DNA from 2 places in the Lysinibacillus sp. FSL M8-0337 genome. Region 1 is predicted to be linked to the other one. Evidence: a T-box and tRNA genes for the amino acid it is inferred to sense, from the RefSeq annotation. Region 1 holds a T-box; the other holds one or more tRNA genes.
What was found. The T-box of region 1 lies ahead of ileS (isoleucine--tRNA ligase). A T-box ahead of a tRNA ligase gene usually reads a tRNA of that ligase, here a tRNA-Ile.
Positions count from the first base shown of each region.

Region 2: it has a tRNA-Ile gene. The T-box ahead of ileS (isoleucine--tRNA ligase) is inferred to sense a tRNA for this amino acid. The anticodon was not compared.

Region 1 covers NZ_CP151996.1:936,292-941,846, forward strand. The annotation lists gene MKY08_RS04245 (cell division protein SepF) at 1-413, shown strand, start outside; gene MKY08_RS04250 (YggT family protein) at 434-712, shown strand; gene MKY08_RS04255 (RNA-binding protein) at 828-1,616, shown strand; gene MKY08_RS04260 (DivIVA domain-containing protein) at 1,712-2,236, shown strand; T-box leader at 2,346-2,567, shown strand; gene ileS (isoleucine--tRNA ligase) at 2,760-5,528, shown strand.
Region 2 covers NZ_CP151996.1:3,499,726-3,505,280, reverse strand. The annotation lists rRNA gene MKY08_RS17080 (23S ribosomal RNA) at 1-549, shown strand, start outside; rRNA gene rrf (5S ribosomal RNA) at 659-774, shown strand; tRNA gene MKY08_RS17070 (tRNA-Val) at 785-860, shown strand; tRNA gene MKY08_RS17065 (tRNA-Thr) at 864-939, shown strand; tRNA gene MKY08_RS17060 (tRNA-Lys) at 946-1,021, shown strand; tRNA gene MKY08_RS17055 (tRNA-Leu) at 1,045-1,129, shown strand; tRNA gene MKY08_RS17050 (tRNA-Gly) at 1,177-1,251, shown strand; tRNA gene MKY08_RS17045 (tRNA-Leu) at 1,256-1,344, shown strand; tRNA gene MKY08_RS17040 (tRNA-Arg) at 1,354-1,430, shown strand; tRNA gene MKY08_RS17035 (tRNA-Pro) at 1,440-1,516, shown strand; tRNA gene MKY08_RS17030 (tRNA-Ala) at 1,539-1,614, shown strand; tRNA gene MKY08_RS17025 (tRNA-Met) at 1,641-1,714, shown strand; tRNA gene MKY08_RS17020 (tRNA-Ile) at 1,722-1,798, shown strand; tRNA gene MKY08_RS17015 (tRNA-Ser) at 1,814-1,906, shown strand; tRNA gene MKY08_RS17010 (tRNA-Met) at 1,960-2,034, shown strand; tRNA gene MKY08_RS17005 (tRNA-Asp) at 2,038-2,113, shown strand; tRNA gene MKY08_RS17000 (tRNA-Phe) at 2,142-2,217, shown strand; tRNA gene MKY08_RS16995 (tRNA-Gly) at 2,223-2,296, shown strand; tRNA gene MKY08_RS16990 (tRNA-Ile) at 2,299-2,375, shown strand; tRNA gene MKY08_RS16985 (tRNA-Asn) at 2,380-2,456, shown strand; tRNA gene MKY08_RS16980 (tRNA-Ser) at 2,470-2,560, shown strand; tRNA gene MKY08_RS16975 (tRNA-Glu) at 2,563-2,634, shown strand; gene nadA (quinolinate synthase NadA) at 2,736-3,839, opposite strand; gene nadC (carboxylating nicotinate-nucleotide diphosphorylase) at 3,826-4,686, opposite strand; gene nadB (L-aspartate oxidase) at 4,643-5,555, opposite strand, start outside.

The sequences.
Region 1 (5,555 bases):
AGCAACAACCCGTACAGCAACAACCGATTCATGCAGCTAAACCTAAAAAGGTCATTAAGGAACGTAAAGCACAGATTCATGAAATTGTACCGCAAAGTACAGCTGCCAATAATAATATTGTCAGTTTACAAGCAGCTATGAATACAAAGGGTGCGAAAGTTGTATTAGTAGAACCGAGAGTTTATGCAGAGGCACAAGATATCGCAGAAAACTTAAAGAACAAACGTGCAACGATTGTTAATCTACAACGTATCGAACGAGAACAAGGTATAAGAATCATCGACTTTTTAAGTGGTACAGTCTATGCACTTGGTGGAGACATTCAACGTATAGGCAAAGATATTTTCTTATGCACACCAGATAATGTAGAAGTGTCTGGCGAAATTTCCAATTTTATTTTAGACGATAATTAATAGCGAGGATTGTAGTTTATATGACTTTATATATCATTTTGCATTATGTGGATTTAGCATTTACTGTGTATTCATTTATGCTAGTTGCATATGTTTTAATGTCTTGGGTACCTGCTGCTCAAAGTTCAGCAATTGGCCGTTTTTTAGAAAAAGTATGTGAGCCGTATTTAGGGATTTTCAGAAAATTTATTCCAACTATTGGTATGATTGATATTTCTCCGATTGTAGCAATATTTATGTTGAATTTTATTAAAAACGGACTTTTTATTGTAATTCAAAAAATATTCTTTATGTTTTAGTCAAAATCCTCACAGTTGGTGGGGATTTTTTGTGTAAAGGGGAAATACTAGGCTTAAAAAAGTAGTAGTTTCTAATGAATGAACAAATGGATGAGGTAGATGAGGTGAACGATAGATGGAGCATTTAATACAACATTTTAGGAAGGACGAGCAACCCTTTATTGAGCAAGTAGTAAGCTGGCAGCGCGAGGTGGAAGATCGTTATGCCCCTAAACTTACTGATTTTTTAGACCCAAGACAGCGTTTTATTGTAGCATCTGTTATTGGGCAAAACAATGTGCTCCATACAACAAGTGATGGTCTATTTCATGAGGCAGAACGTCAGCGCATGCTTATTTTCCCAACATATTTTGAGCCCCAGAAGGAAGATTATCAGTTGAAAGTCTTTACTATTCACTATCCTGCAAGGTTTGTGCAATTACGTCATCCCGATGTACTCGGTGCCCTTTTATCACTGGGCCTTGATCGTGCCAAATTCGGGGATATTCGTGTCAATGAACAACAAGTACAGTTTGTCGTAGCGGAAGAGGTGGCAGATTATGTACGCCTTCATTTAACGGGGATTGGGAAAGTAAAAGTACATGTCGAATCAATGAAAGAGTTCCAAGCACTTATCGAAAATGAAGAGGACTGGCAGGAGGAGTCACATACGGTGTCTTCTATGCGTTTAGATGTCATTATTGCGACGGTATTAAAGGTTTCACGTCAAAAAGCTCAAGCACTTATTATAGGAAAAAAAGTACGAGTAAACTGGACTGAACGAGATACAGTTGCTTTTGAGTGTCAAGAAGGTGATATTTTGTCCATACGTGGAAGTGGTCGAGTGAAAATAATAATGACTGAAGGCCGAACAAAGAAAGATAAAATCCGTTTACAAATCGGTCGATTGACCCAAAAAGGCTAAAAAACATGTAATTTCCATTTATTTTTACTGCTAAGTTGTTAGAACAATTGTATAATAAGAATTACGAATGTACATGTAAAGGAGAGAAGGATCGTATGCCATTATCACCTATTGATATACATAATAAGGAGTTTACAAAATCTTTCAGAGGTTATGCTGAAGATGAAGTAAATGAATTTTTAGATCAAATCATTAAAGATTATGAAAAATTACTGCGTGAAAAAAAAGAAGTCGATAAGCAATTAGAAATGGCTTTAGAGCAAGCGAGACATTTTAATTCTTTAGAGGAAACATTACAAAAATCTATAGTGGTTGCCCAAGAGGCGGCTGATGAAGTACGCAGAAATTCGCAAAAAGAAGCAAAGCTTATTGTGAAGGAAGCAGAAAAAAATGCTGATCGCATCGTCAATGAGGCATTAACGAAAGCACGTAAAGTAACAATCGAGATAGATGAACTGAAAAAACAATCAAAGGTTTTCCGCAATCGTTTTAAAATGCTTGTAGAAGCACAGTTAGATTTACTGAATGCAGATGATTGGGATCATTTATTGCAGTATGATATTGATTTAACCGAAATTCAGTCTTCTGTTGAGGAAGCGCAAGAGTCAGAAGAAATGTAAATAAGGCTTTTACTTAAATGTGAAGGTATCATGTGATGAATATGACTTGACGCAATTCGTGGATTTCCATATACTATTGTAATAGTAAATAAAATAAGCACTTATATGCATAGAGGCAGAGACGAAGACAGTATTTGTTAGGCGTTGACAAGCGATTTGGGGATAGTGGGAGCCCATACAAGCAAATAACAAAGAAAATCACTTCTGAGCTAAATAACTGAACGGCTAGTAAGTTATTTCGGAGCGCACAACGTTAACGTGCTTTCAAGCGGTAGTATATTATGTACTACAACTAGGGTGGTACCGCGAGTTCAAGCTTCTCGTCCCTTACAGGGATTGAGAGGCTTTTTTGTTGTTACTGTTTTGACTTTGGGGCAACATTCGCAGGACATTCGAAATAGCATCGTTTTAAAAAAAAGCGCAAGTCGTGTTGCATTCACTTTGCTGAGGCTTTGAAGAAGCTGCATGCCATGAATGCTAAGCAGTTGTTCTCTGTTTGCGAAAAATAAAGGAGGAATTACAAATGGTGGAGTATAAAGAAACCTTATTAATGCCGAAAACGGATTTTCCTATGCGTGGGAACTTACCAGCAAATGAACCAAAAATGCAAGAAAAATGGAATGAGATGGACATCAATAAATTACAAATGGAGCGTACAGCTGGTCGCCCAGAGTATGTGTTACATGATGGCCCTCCATATGCAAATGGTGATATTCATATTGGCCATGCGTTAAATAAAGTGATAAAAGATATGATTACACGCCATCGCTCCATGACTGGCTATCATGTCAATTATATTCCAGGTTGGGATACACATGGTTTACCAATTGAACAAGCTTTAACAAACAAAGGTGTTAAACGTAAAGAAATGTCCATTGCAGATTTCCGTGAGCTTTGTGAAAAATATGCTTATGAGCAAATTGACAATCAGCGTGCACAATTCCGCCGTCTAGGCATTCGTGGCGATTGGGAAAACCCATATATTACGTTAAAACCAGAATTTGAAGCGCGCCAAATTGAAGTATTCGGTAAAATGGCGGAAAAAGGCTATATTTATAAAGGTTTAAAACCAGTATATTGGTCGCCTTCATCTGAGTCTGCATTAGCGGAAGCAGAAATTGAATATAAAGATGTTAAATCAGCTTCTATTTATGTCAGCTTTGCTATTAAAGACGCAAAAGGTGTTGTGCCAGCCGATGCGAAATTTATTATTTGGACGACTACACCTTGGACACTACCTGCAAACTTAGGGATTTCGTTAAATCCAGAGTTTATCTATGTGGTTGTGGCGGTAGCAGATAAAAAATTCATTATTGCGAAAGAATTGTTAGAAACAGTTGCAAAAGAGCTTGAATGGGAAACGTACGAAGTTGTGCAAGAAGTAAAAGGGGAAGCATTAGATCGTCTTGTAGCACAACATCCATTTTACGACCGTGAATCGCTTGTGATGGTCGGGGAACATGTTTCTGCTGAAGCAGGTACAGGTTGTGTTCATACAGCTCCAGGACATGGTGAAGATGACTATCAAATTGGGAAAGCTTATGGTTTACCTATTCTTAGTCCAGTGGATAACAGCGGTTGTTATACAGACGAAGCACCAGGTTTTGAAGGTGTCTTCTACAATGATGCAAACAAGATGGTTACTGCCAAATTAGAAGAAGTTGGCGCACTTGAAAAATTAAGCTTCTTTACGCACTCATATCCACATGACTGGCGTACGAAAAAACCAGTTATTTATCGTGCTACACCACAATGGTTTGCGTCTATCGATGCCTTCCGTGATGAATTATTAGCAGCGGTTAAATCGACGACATTCACACCTGCTTGGGGTGAAACACGTCTTTATAATATGATCCGTGATCGTGGCGATTGGGTTATTTCTCGTCAACGTGCATGGGGCGTACCAATTCCAATTTTCTATGCTGAAAATGGTGAACCAATCATTACACCAGAAACAATTGCGCATATTTCTGCTTTATTCCGTGAGCATGGTTCAAATATTTGGTTCCAAATGACAGCGAAAGAATTATTGCCAGACGGCTTTACACATCCAGGTAGCCCGAATGGTGAGTTTACGAAAGAAAATGATATTATGGACGTTTGGTTTGACTCAGGTTCATCTCACCAAGGTGTGCTAGTCGAACGTGGACTGAAATATCCAGCAGATCTTTACTTAGAAGGTTCTGACCAACACCGTGGATGGTTTAACTCTTCGTTAATTACATCTGTGGCGATTAATGGCTATGCGCCTTATAAAGGCTTATTAACGCATGGTTTCGTTCTTGATGGCGATGGTCGCAAAATGAGTAAGTCACTAGGAAACGTTATTATCCCTCAAAAGGTAATGGACCAATATGGTGCTGATATTTTACGTCTATGGGTAGCATCTGTAGATTATACGGCTGATGTGCGTATTTCTATGGATATGTTAAAACAAGTGTCTGAAGTGTACCGTAAAATCCGTAATACATTCCGTTTCTTACACGGTAATGTAGCTGATTTCAATCCACAAAAAGATCGTGTAGCCTATGCAGATTTACGCGAAATGGATCAATACATTTATATGCGTTTACAAGATGTCTTAAAAATGGTGCGTGCTGCTTACGACCGCTATGATTTTGCGGCTGTCTACCATGCGGTGAATAACTTTGTTGCTGTAGAATTATCTTCTTTCTACTTAGACATCGCAAAAGACGTTGTTTATATTGAAGGGCATGACAATAAAGACCGTCGTGCAATGCAAACAGTCATGTATGATACATTAATGACATTAGTAACAGTCATGACACCAATTATTCCACATACAACGGATGAGGTTTGGTCTTACTTACATGCACAAGGTGTTGTAGAAGAGGTGTCAGTGCAATTAACTGATTTCCCATCAGTAGATGAGCAAGTAAACTTTGATGAGCTTCGTGGCAAATGGGCAGCGATTATCGAAGTGCGTGATGATATTCTAAAAGCATTAGAAGAAGCGCGTAATGCTAAAACAATCGGTAAGTCTCTTGAAGCGAAAATAACAGTTTATGCTAACCCAGAAGTGTTAACATTATTGCATGATGCAAACATTGATTTTGCGCAACTTTCTATCGTTTCTGCTTTTGAGGTAGCAGCAATTGAATCAGCTCCTGCTGAAGCGTTAGCGTTAGAACATGTTTCTATTGTTGTTGAAAAAGCAACAGGCGAAAAATGTGAGCGTTGCTGGTCAATTTCTGCAACAGTTGGAACAAATGAAGCACATCCAACAGTGTGTGCTCGTTGTGCCGAAGTTATTGAAAAATATTATGTATAAAAATTAATGAACAATGAGCAGCTCGAT
Region 2 (5,555 bases), 2.0 Mb from region 1:
GAGACCTACAAGTCGAGCAGGGTCGAAAGACGGGCTTAGTGATCCGGTGGTTCCGCATGGAAGGGCCATCGCTCAACGGATAAAAGCTACCCCGGGGATAACAGGCTTATCTCCCCCAAGAGTCCACATCGACGGGGAGGTTTGGCACCTCGATGTCGGCTCATCGCATCCTGGGGCTGTAGTCGGTCCCAAGGGTTGGGCTGTTCGCCCATTAAAGCGGTACGCGAGCTGGGTTCAGAACGTCGTGAGACAGTTCGGTCCCTATCCGTCGTGGGCGTAGGAAATTTGAGAGGAGCTGTCCTTAGTACGAGAGGACCGGGATGGACACACCGCTGGTGTACCAGTTGTCTTGCCAAAGGCATCGCTGGGTAGCTATGTGTGGACGGGATAAGTGCTGAAAGCATCTAAGCATGAAGCCCCCCTCAAGATGAGATTTCCCATTACGCAAGTAAGTAAGATCCCTCAAAGACGATGAGGTAGATAGGTTCGAGGTGGAAGTGTGGTGACACATGGAGCTGACGAATACTAATCGATCGAGGACTTAACCAAAAAGTTTGAAACATTCAATGAACCGTTTATCCAGTTTTGAAAGAACAATCTTTCTAAAAAGAGAGCTTCAAGACACAGTAATACGCCGTGTATTGGAGGTCGAATATAGTCTAGTGATGATGGCAAAGAGGTCACACCCGTTCCCATACCGAACACGGAAGTTAAGCTCTTTAGCGCCGATGGTAGTTGGGGGCTTCCCCCTGTGAGAGTAGGACGTCGCTAGGCATAATACCCAGGAGGATTAGCTCAGCTGGGAGAGCATCTGCCTTACAAGCAGAGGGTCGGCGGTTCGAGCCCGTCATCCTCCACCATATGCCGGTTTAGCTCAGCAGGTAGAGCAACTGACTTGTAATCAGTAGGTCGTGGGTTCGATTCCTATAGCCGGCACCATTTTTTGAGCCATTAGCTCAGTTGGTAGAGCATCTGACTTTTAATCAGAGGGTCGAAGGTTCGAGTCCTTCATGGCTCACCATTTTTAATTGCCAACAATAAGATGCGGGTGTGGCGGAATTGGCAGACGCACTAGACTTAGGATCTAGCGCCGCAAGGCGTGGGGGTTCGACTCCCTTCACCCGCACCATTTTATTTGAATTTGATAATTGCCAGGATAAATAATCTTATGCACATGCGGAAGTAGTTCAGTGGTAGAACACCACCTTGCCAAGGTGGGGGTCGCGAGTTCGAACCTCGTCTTCCGCTCCAATGTGCCGGGGTGGCGGAACTGGCAGACGCACAGGACTTAAAATCCTGCGGTAGGTGACTACCGTGCCGGTTCGATTCCGGCCCTCGGCACCATTTTATCAAGCGCCCGTAGCTCAATTGGATAGAGCGTCTGACTACGGATCAGAAGGTTGTGGGTTCGACTCCTGCCGGGCGCGCCAATAAATGAACGGGAAGTAGCTCAGCTTGGTAGAGCACTTGGTTTGGGACCAAGGGGTCGCAGGTTCGAATCCTGTCTTCCCGACCATTTTCAAAAACTTGTAACTTATGGGGCCTTAGCTCAGCTGGGAGAGCGCCTGCCTTGCACGCAGGAGGTCAGCGGTTCGATCCCGCTAGGCTCCACCATAATTTATAACCAGTATAAAGATCCTGGCGGCGTAGCTCAGCTGGCTAGAGCGTACGGTTCATACCCGTAAGGTCGGGGGTTCGATCCCCTCTGCCGCCATCTTAAAGGACCTTTAGCTCAGTTGGTTAGAGCAGACGGCTCATAACCGTCCGGTCGCAGGTTCGAGTCCTGCAAGGTCCACCATTTATATAATAGTACGGAGGTATACCCAAGTCTGGCTGAAGGGATCGGTCTTGAAAACCGACAGGCGGGTAACACCGCGCGGGGGTTCGAATCCCTCTACCTCCTCCAGTTTTAATTTTAGAAATGGTGTACAAAAAACTCGAAGTGAATAAACATATTATCGCGGGGTGGAGCAGTGGTAGCTCGTCGGGCTCATAACCCGAAGGTCGTTGGTTCAAATCCAGCCCCCGCAACCAAATGGTCCCGTGGTGTAGCGGTTAACATGCCTGCCTGTCACGCAGGAGATCGCCGGTTCGATCCCGGTCGGGACCGCCATTTTAAAATAGGTTCAGTCAAAGTATATGGGTCAGTAGCTCAGTTGGTAGAGCATTAGATTGAAGCTCTAAGTGTCGGCGGTTCGATTCCGTCCTGACCCACCATATACGCGGGTGTAGTTTAATGGTAAAACCTCAGCCTTCCAAGCTGATGTCGTGAGTTCGATTCTCATCACCCGCTCCAATGGGCCTATAGCTCAGCTGGTTAGAGCGCACGCCTGATAAGCGTGAGGTCGATGGTTCGAGTCCATTTAGGCCCACCATTATTCCGAAGTAGCTCAGTTGGTAGTAGCACCTGACTGTTAATCAGGTTGTCGCAGGTTCGAGTCCTGCCTTCGGAGCCATTTTTTTATTTATGGGGAAGTACTCAAGAGGCTGAAGAGGCGCCCCTGCTAAGGGTGTAGGTCGGGTAACCGGCGCGAGGGTTCAAATCCCTCCTTCTCCGCCATTGGCCCCTTGGTCAAGCGGTTAAGACACCGCCCTTTCACGGCGGTAACACGGGTTCGAATCCCGTAGGGGTCATACTAAAACACAGTCGATATGAGCAATCATAGCGACTGTGTTTTTTTTGTCTAGATCATTTTAAAAATCGTCTACCATTAAATCGGTAGACGATTTTTTGCTTAACTACGTGATAGCATTCTTTCAAGAGAGCTACGAGCTTCTTCAGCCGTTGACGCATCCACTTGAATGCGATTATGTGGCTTGCCTTGCTCAATACTTTCAAGTGACCAAAGTAAATGTGGAAGGTCGATTCGATTCATTGTAAGACAAGGGCAGAAGTTTTCGTTTAAAGAGATTATATGTTTATCAGGATGTTGTTGAATAATGCGGTTTACTAGATTCATTTCTGTTCCGATTGCCCACGCCGAGCCGCTTGGGGCGTTATTAATCGTATAGAGAATATATTTTGTAGAGCCTGCATCATCTGCAGCAGCTACCACTTCACGGCTACATTCAGGATGAACAATAATGCGCATATTTGGATATGTTTGACGAACCTTAGCAGTATGTTGTACTGTAAAACCTTCATGCACCGAACAGTGTCCTTTCCACAATATGACTTTGATTTTTTCTGGTGATTGGTCTGTTTCAAGTGTATTTGTATGAGGATTCCAAACCGCCATACTTTCTAGTGGAACACCTAAGTCAAAAGCAGTGTTTCTACCCAAATGCTGATCTGGTAAAAATAAAATACGCTGCTTTTGTGAAAAAGCCCATTTTACCATTTCTTTAGCATTAGAGGAGGTTACGCAAGCTCCACCGTGACGACCAGTAAATGCTTTAATGGCTGCAGTCGAATTTACATATGTTAACGGCAATATTGTATTGCCAAAAAGTTGTTGTAAAATAGGCCAAGCTTGCTCTGTTTGATAAATATCCGCCATATCTGCCATAGAACAACCTGCACGCATATCAGGTAAATAAACATGCTGTCTTTCAGTAGTGAGCATATCAGCCGTCTCGGCCATAAAATGTACTCCACAAAAAACGATATGTTCTGCTTCTGTATTAGCAGCAGAAATTTGAGCAAGCTGTAAGGAATCTCCTGTGGCATCAGCAAATTGAATCACTTCATCTTTTTGATAGTGATGTCCAGGAATAAAAAGCTTCTTACCTAGTTTCTTTTTAATAGCTAAAATTCGAGACTCCATTTCGGTCGTTGATAATGTGCGGTAATGCTCAGGAAGTAATGAAGTTTGTTGTAGTAGACTAGTGATGGACAAGTGTATGCTCTCCTTTCATTTGTACAAGTGCACTTATATCAAAGGCTTTTACTGAATGAGTTAGTGCACCTAGTGAAATCCATTGAATACCTGACTTTGCATAAGCATGTAAATTTTCTATTGTAATACCACCAGAAGCTTCAGTAGCAATATGTGATGGAACGGATTGAATCCAAGCTGCTATTTCTTCAGGCGTACAATTATCGAACATAATAATATCTGCACCTGCTGCAATGGCCTCATCTAATTGAGTTTTCGTTTCAATCTCTACCTCGATTTTTACCGTATGCCCAATTTTTTTACGAGCGGTTTGTACAGCTTCTGTAATACTACCAGCAAAAGCAATATGATTATCCTTGAGCATAATCGCATCGTATAAGCCACTTCGATGATTATAAGCACCACCTATACGTACAGCATATTTATCAAGCATTCTTAAGCCTGGAATCGTTTTACGCGTATCGCAAATTTTTGCAGTAGTTCCTGCAGTTTCCTGAACTGCTCTATTGGCTGCCGTGGCGATAGCAGACATGCGCTGAATAAGATTTAAAATCACCCGTTCTCCTATTAATAATTTCTGTAGTGGTCCTTTAATAACTGCAAGAATATCACCATAGTTCACGGCATCACCATCATTTTTATGCATTGTGATCTGCATGGAAGGATCGAGTAACCGAAAACCATGTTCGATAATAGGTGTTCCACAAAAAATACCACTATCTTTTGCATAAAAGGAAAAGGAACCTGTTTGCTCAACTGAAAAGATAAGTTCGCTTGATAAATCCCCATCTCCTATGTCCTCATTAAAAAATTGCTTGAGCATTTCCTCGAGCTTGATGATATTCATACAATGAATTCCTCACTTTCATTTGTCCTTGTTGAAAAATAATCCAGCGCCGTGCCCAGTCTGTATCACTGTTAGGCGTATCGTTGCGAATATGAGCGCCACGAGTTTCTGTTCGTGTAAGAGCTGCATGCACCATCAGCGAAGCAACAATATGCATCATGTAGAGTTCAAGATGCTGTGCATTGAAATTCATCACATTCACTTGAAGTAAATCTTGTAATGCAGGCAATTGCTCTGCAAAATGTTGCATAGCGATAGGGTTTCGAACGATGCCTAATGTATGCATCATTGTTTGTTGTAATTGCTCTTTCGGTAATAATGGGGGCATCGACTGATGATATTTTGCATCAGCAAGCGTGAAATTCGTTTGGTTGCAACCAGTTTGTATAATATATTGAGCCATCTTTTGGCCGAATGTGATGCCTTCCAGTAATGAATTGCTAGCTAAACGATTTGCCCCATGAACGCCCGTACAAGCAACTTCGCCAACAGCATACAGGTTAGCAATCGTAGTTCTTCCTATGTCATCAGCTATAACGCCCCCCATTAAGAAATGACTTCCAGGTGCTACAGGGATTAGACCATTTTGTAAATCAATACCGTTGTCAATGCAAAGTTTTGTAATCGTAGGGAATTTCTCTTCAAAGTGCTGAATGCTTGTAATATCAATAAATGTTTCTTGCCCAGATGCGCGCTTTATATATAATGTGTGGGCAGTAATATGACGTGGTGCTAAATCAAGCAGTGGATGTACACCTGCCATAATAGGTTCACGTTGTGCATTAACAAAAATACCTCCAGCGCCTCGAACAGCTTCAGAAACTAATCCTTTAGCCTCTCCATCACACCATAATAAACTTGGATGAAAT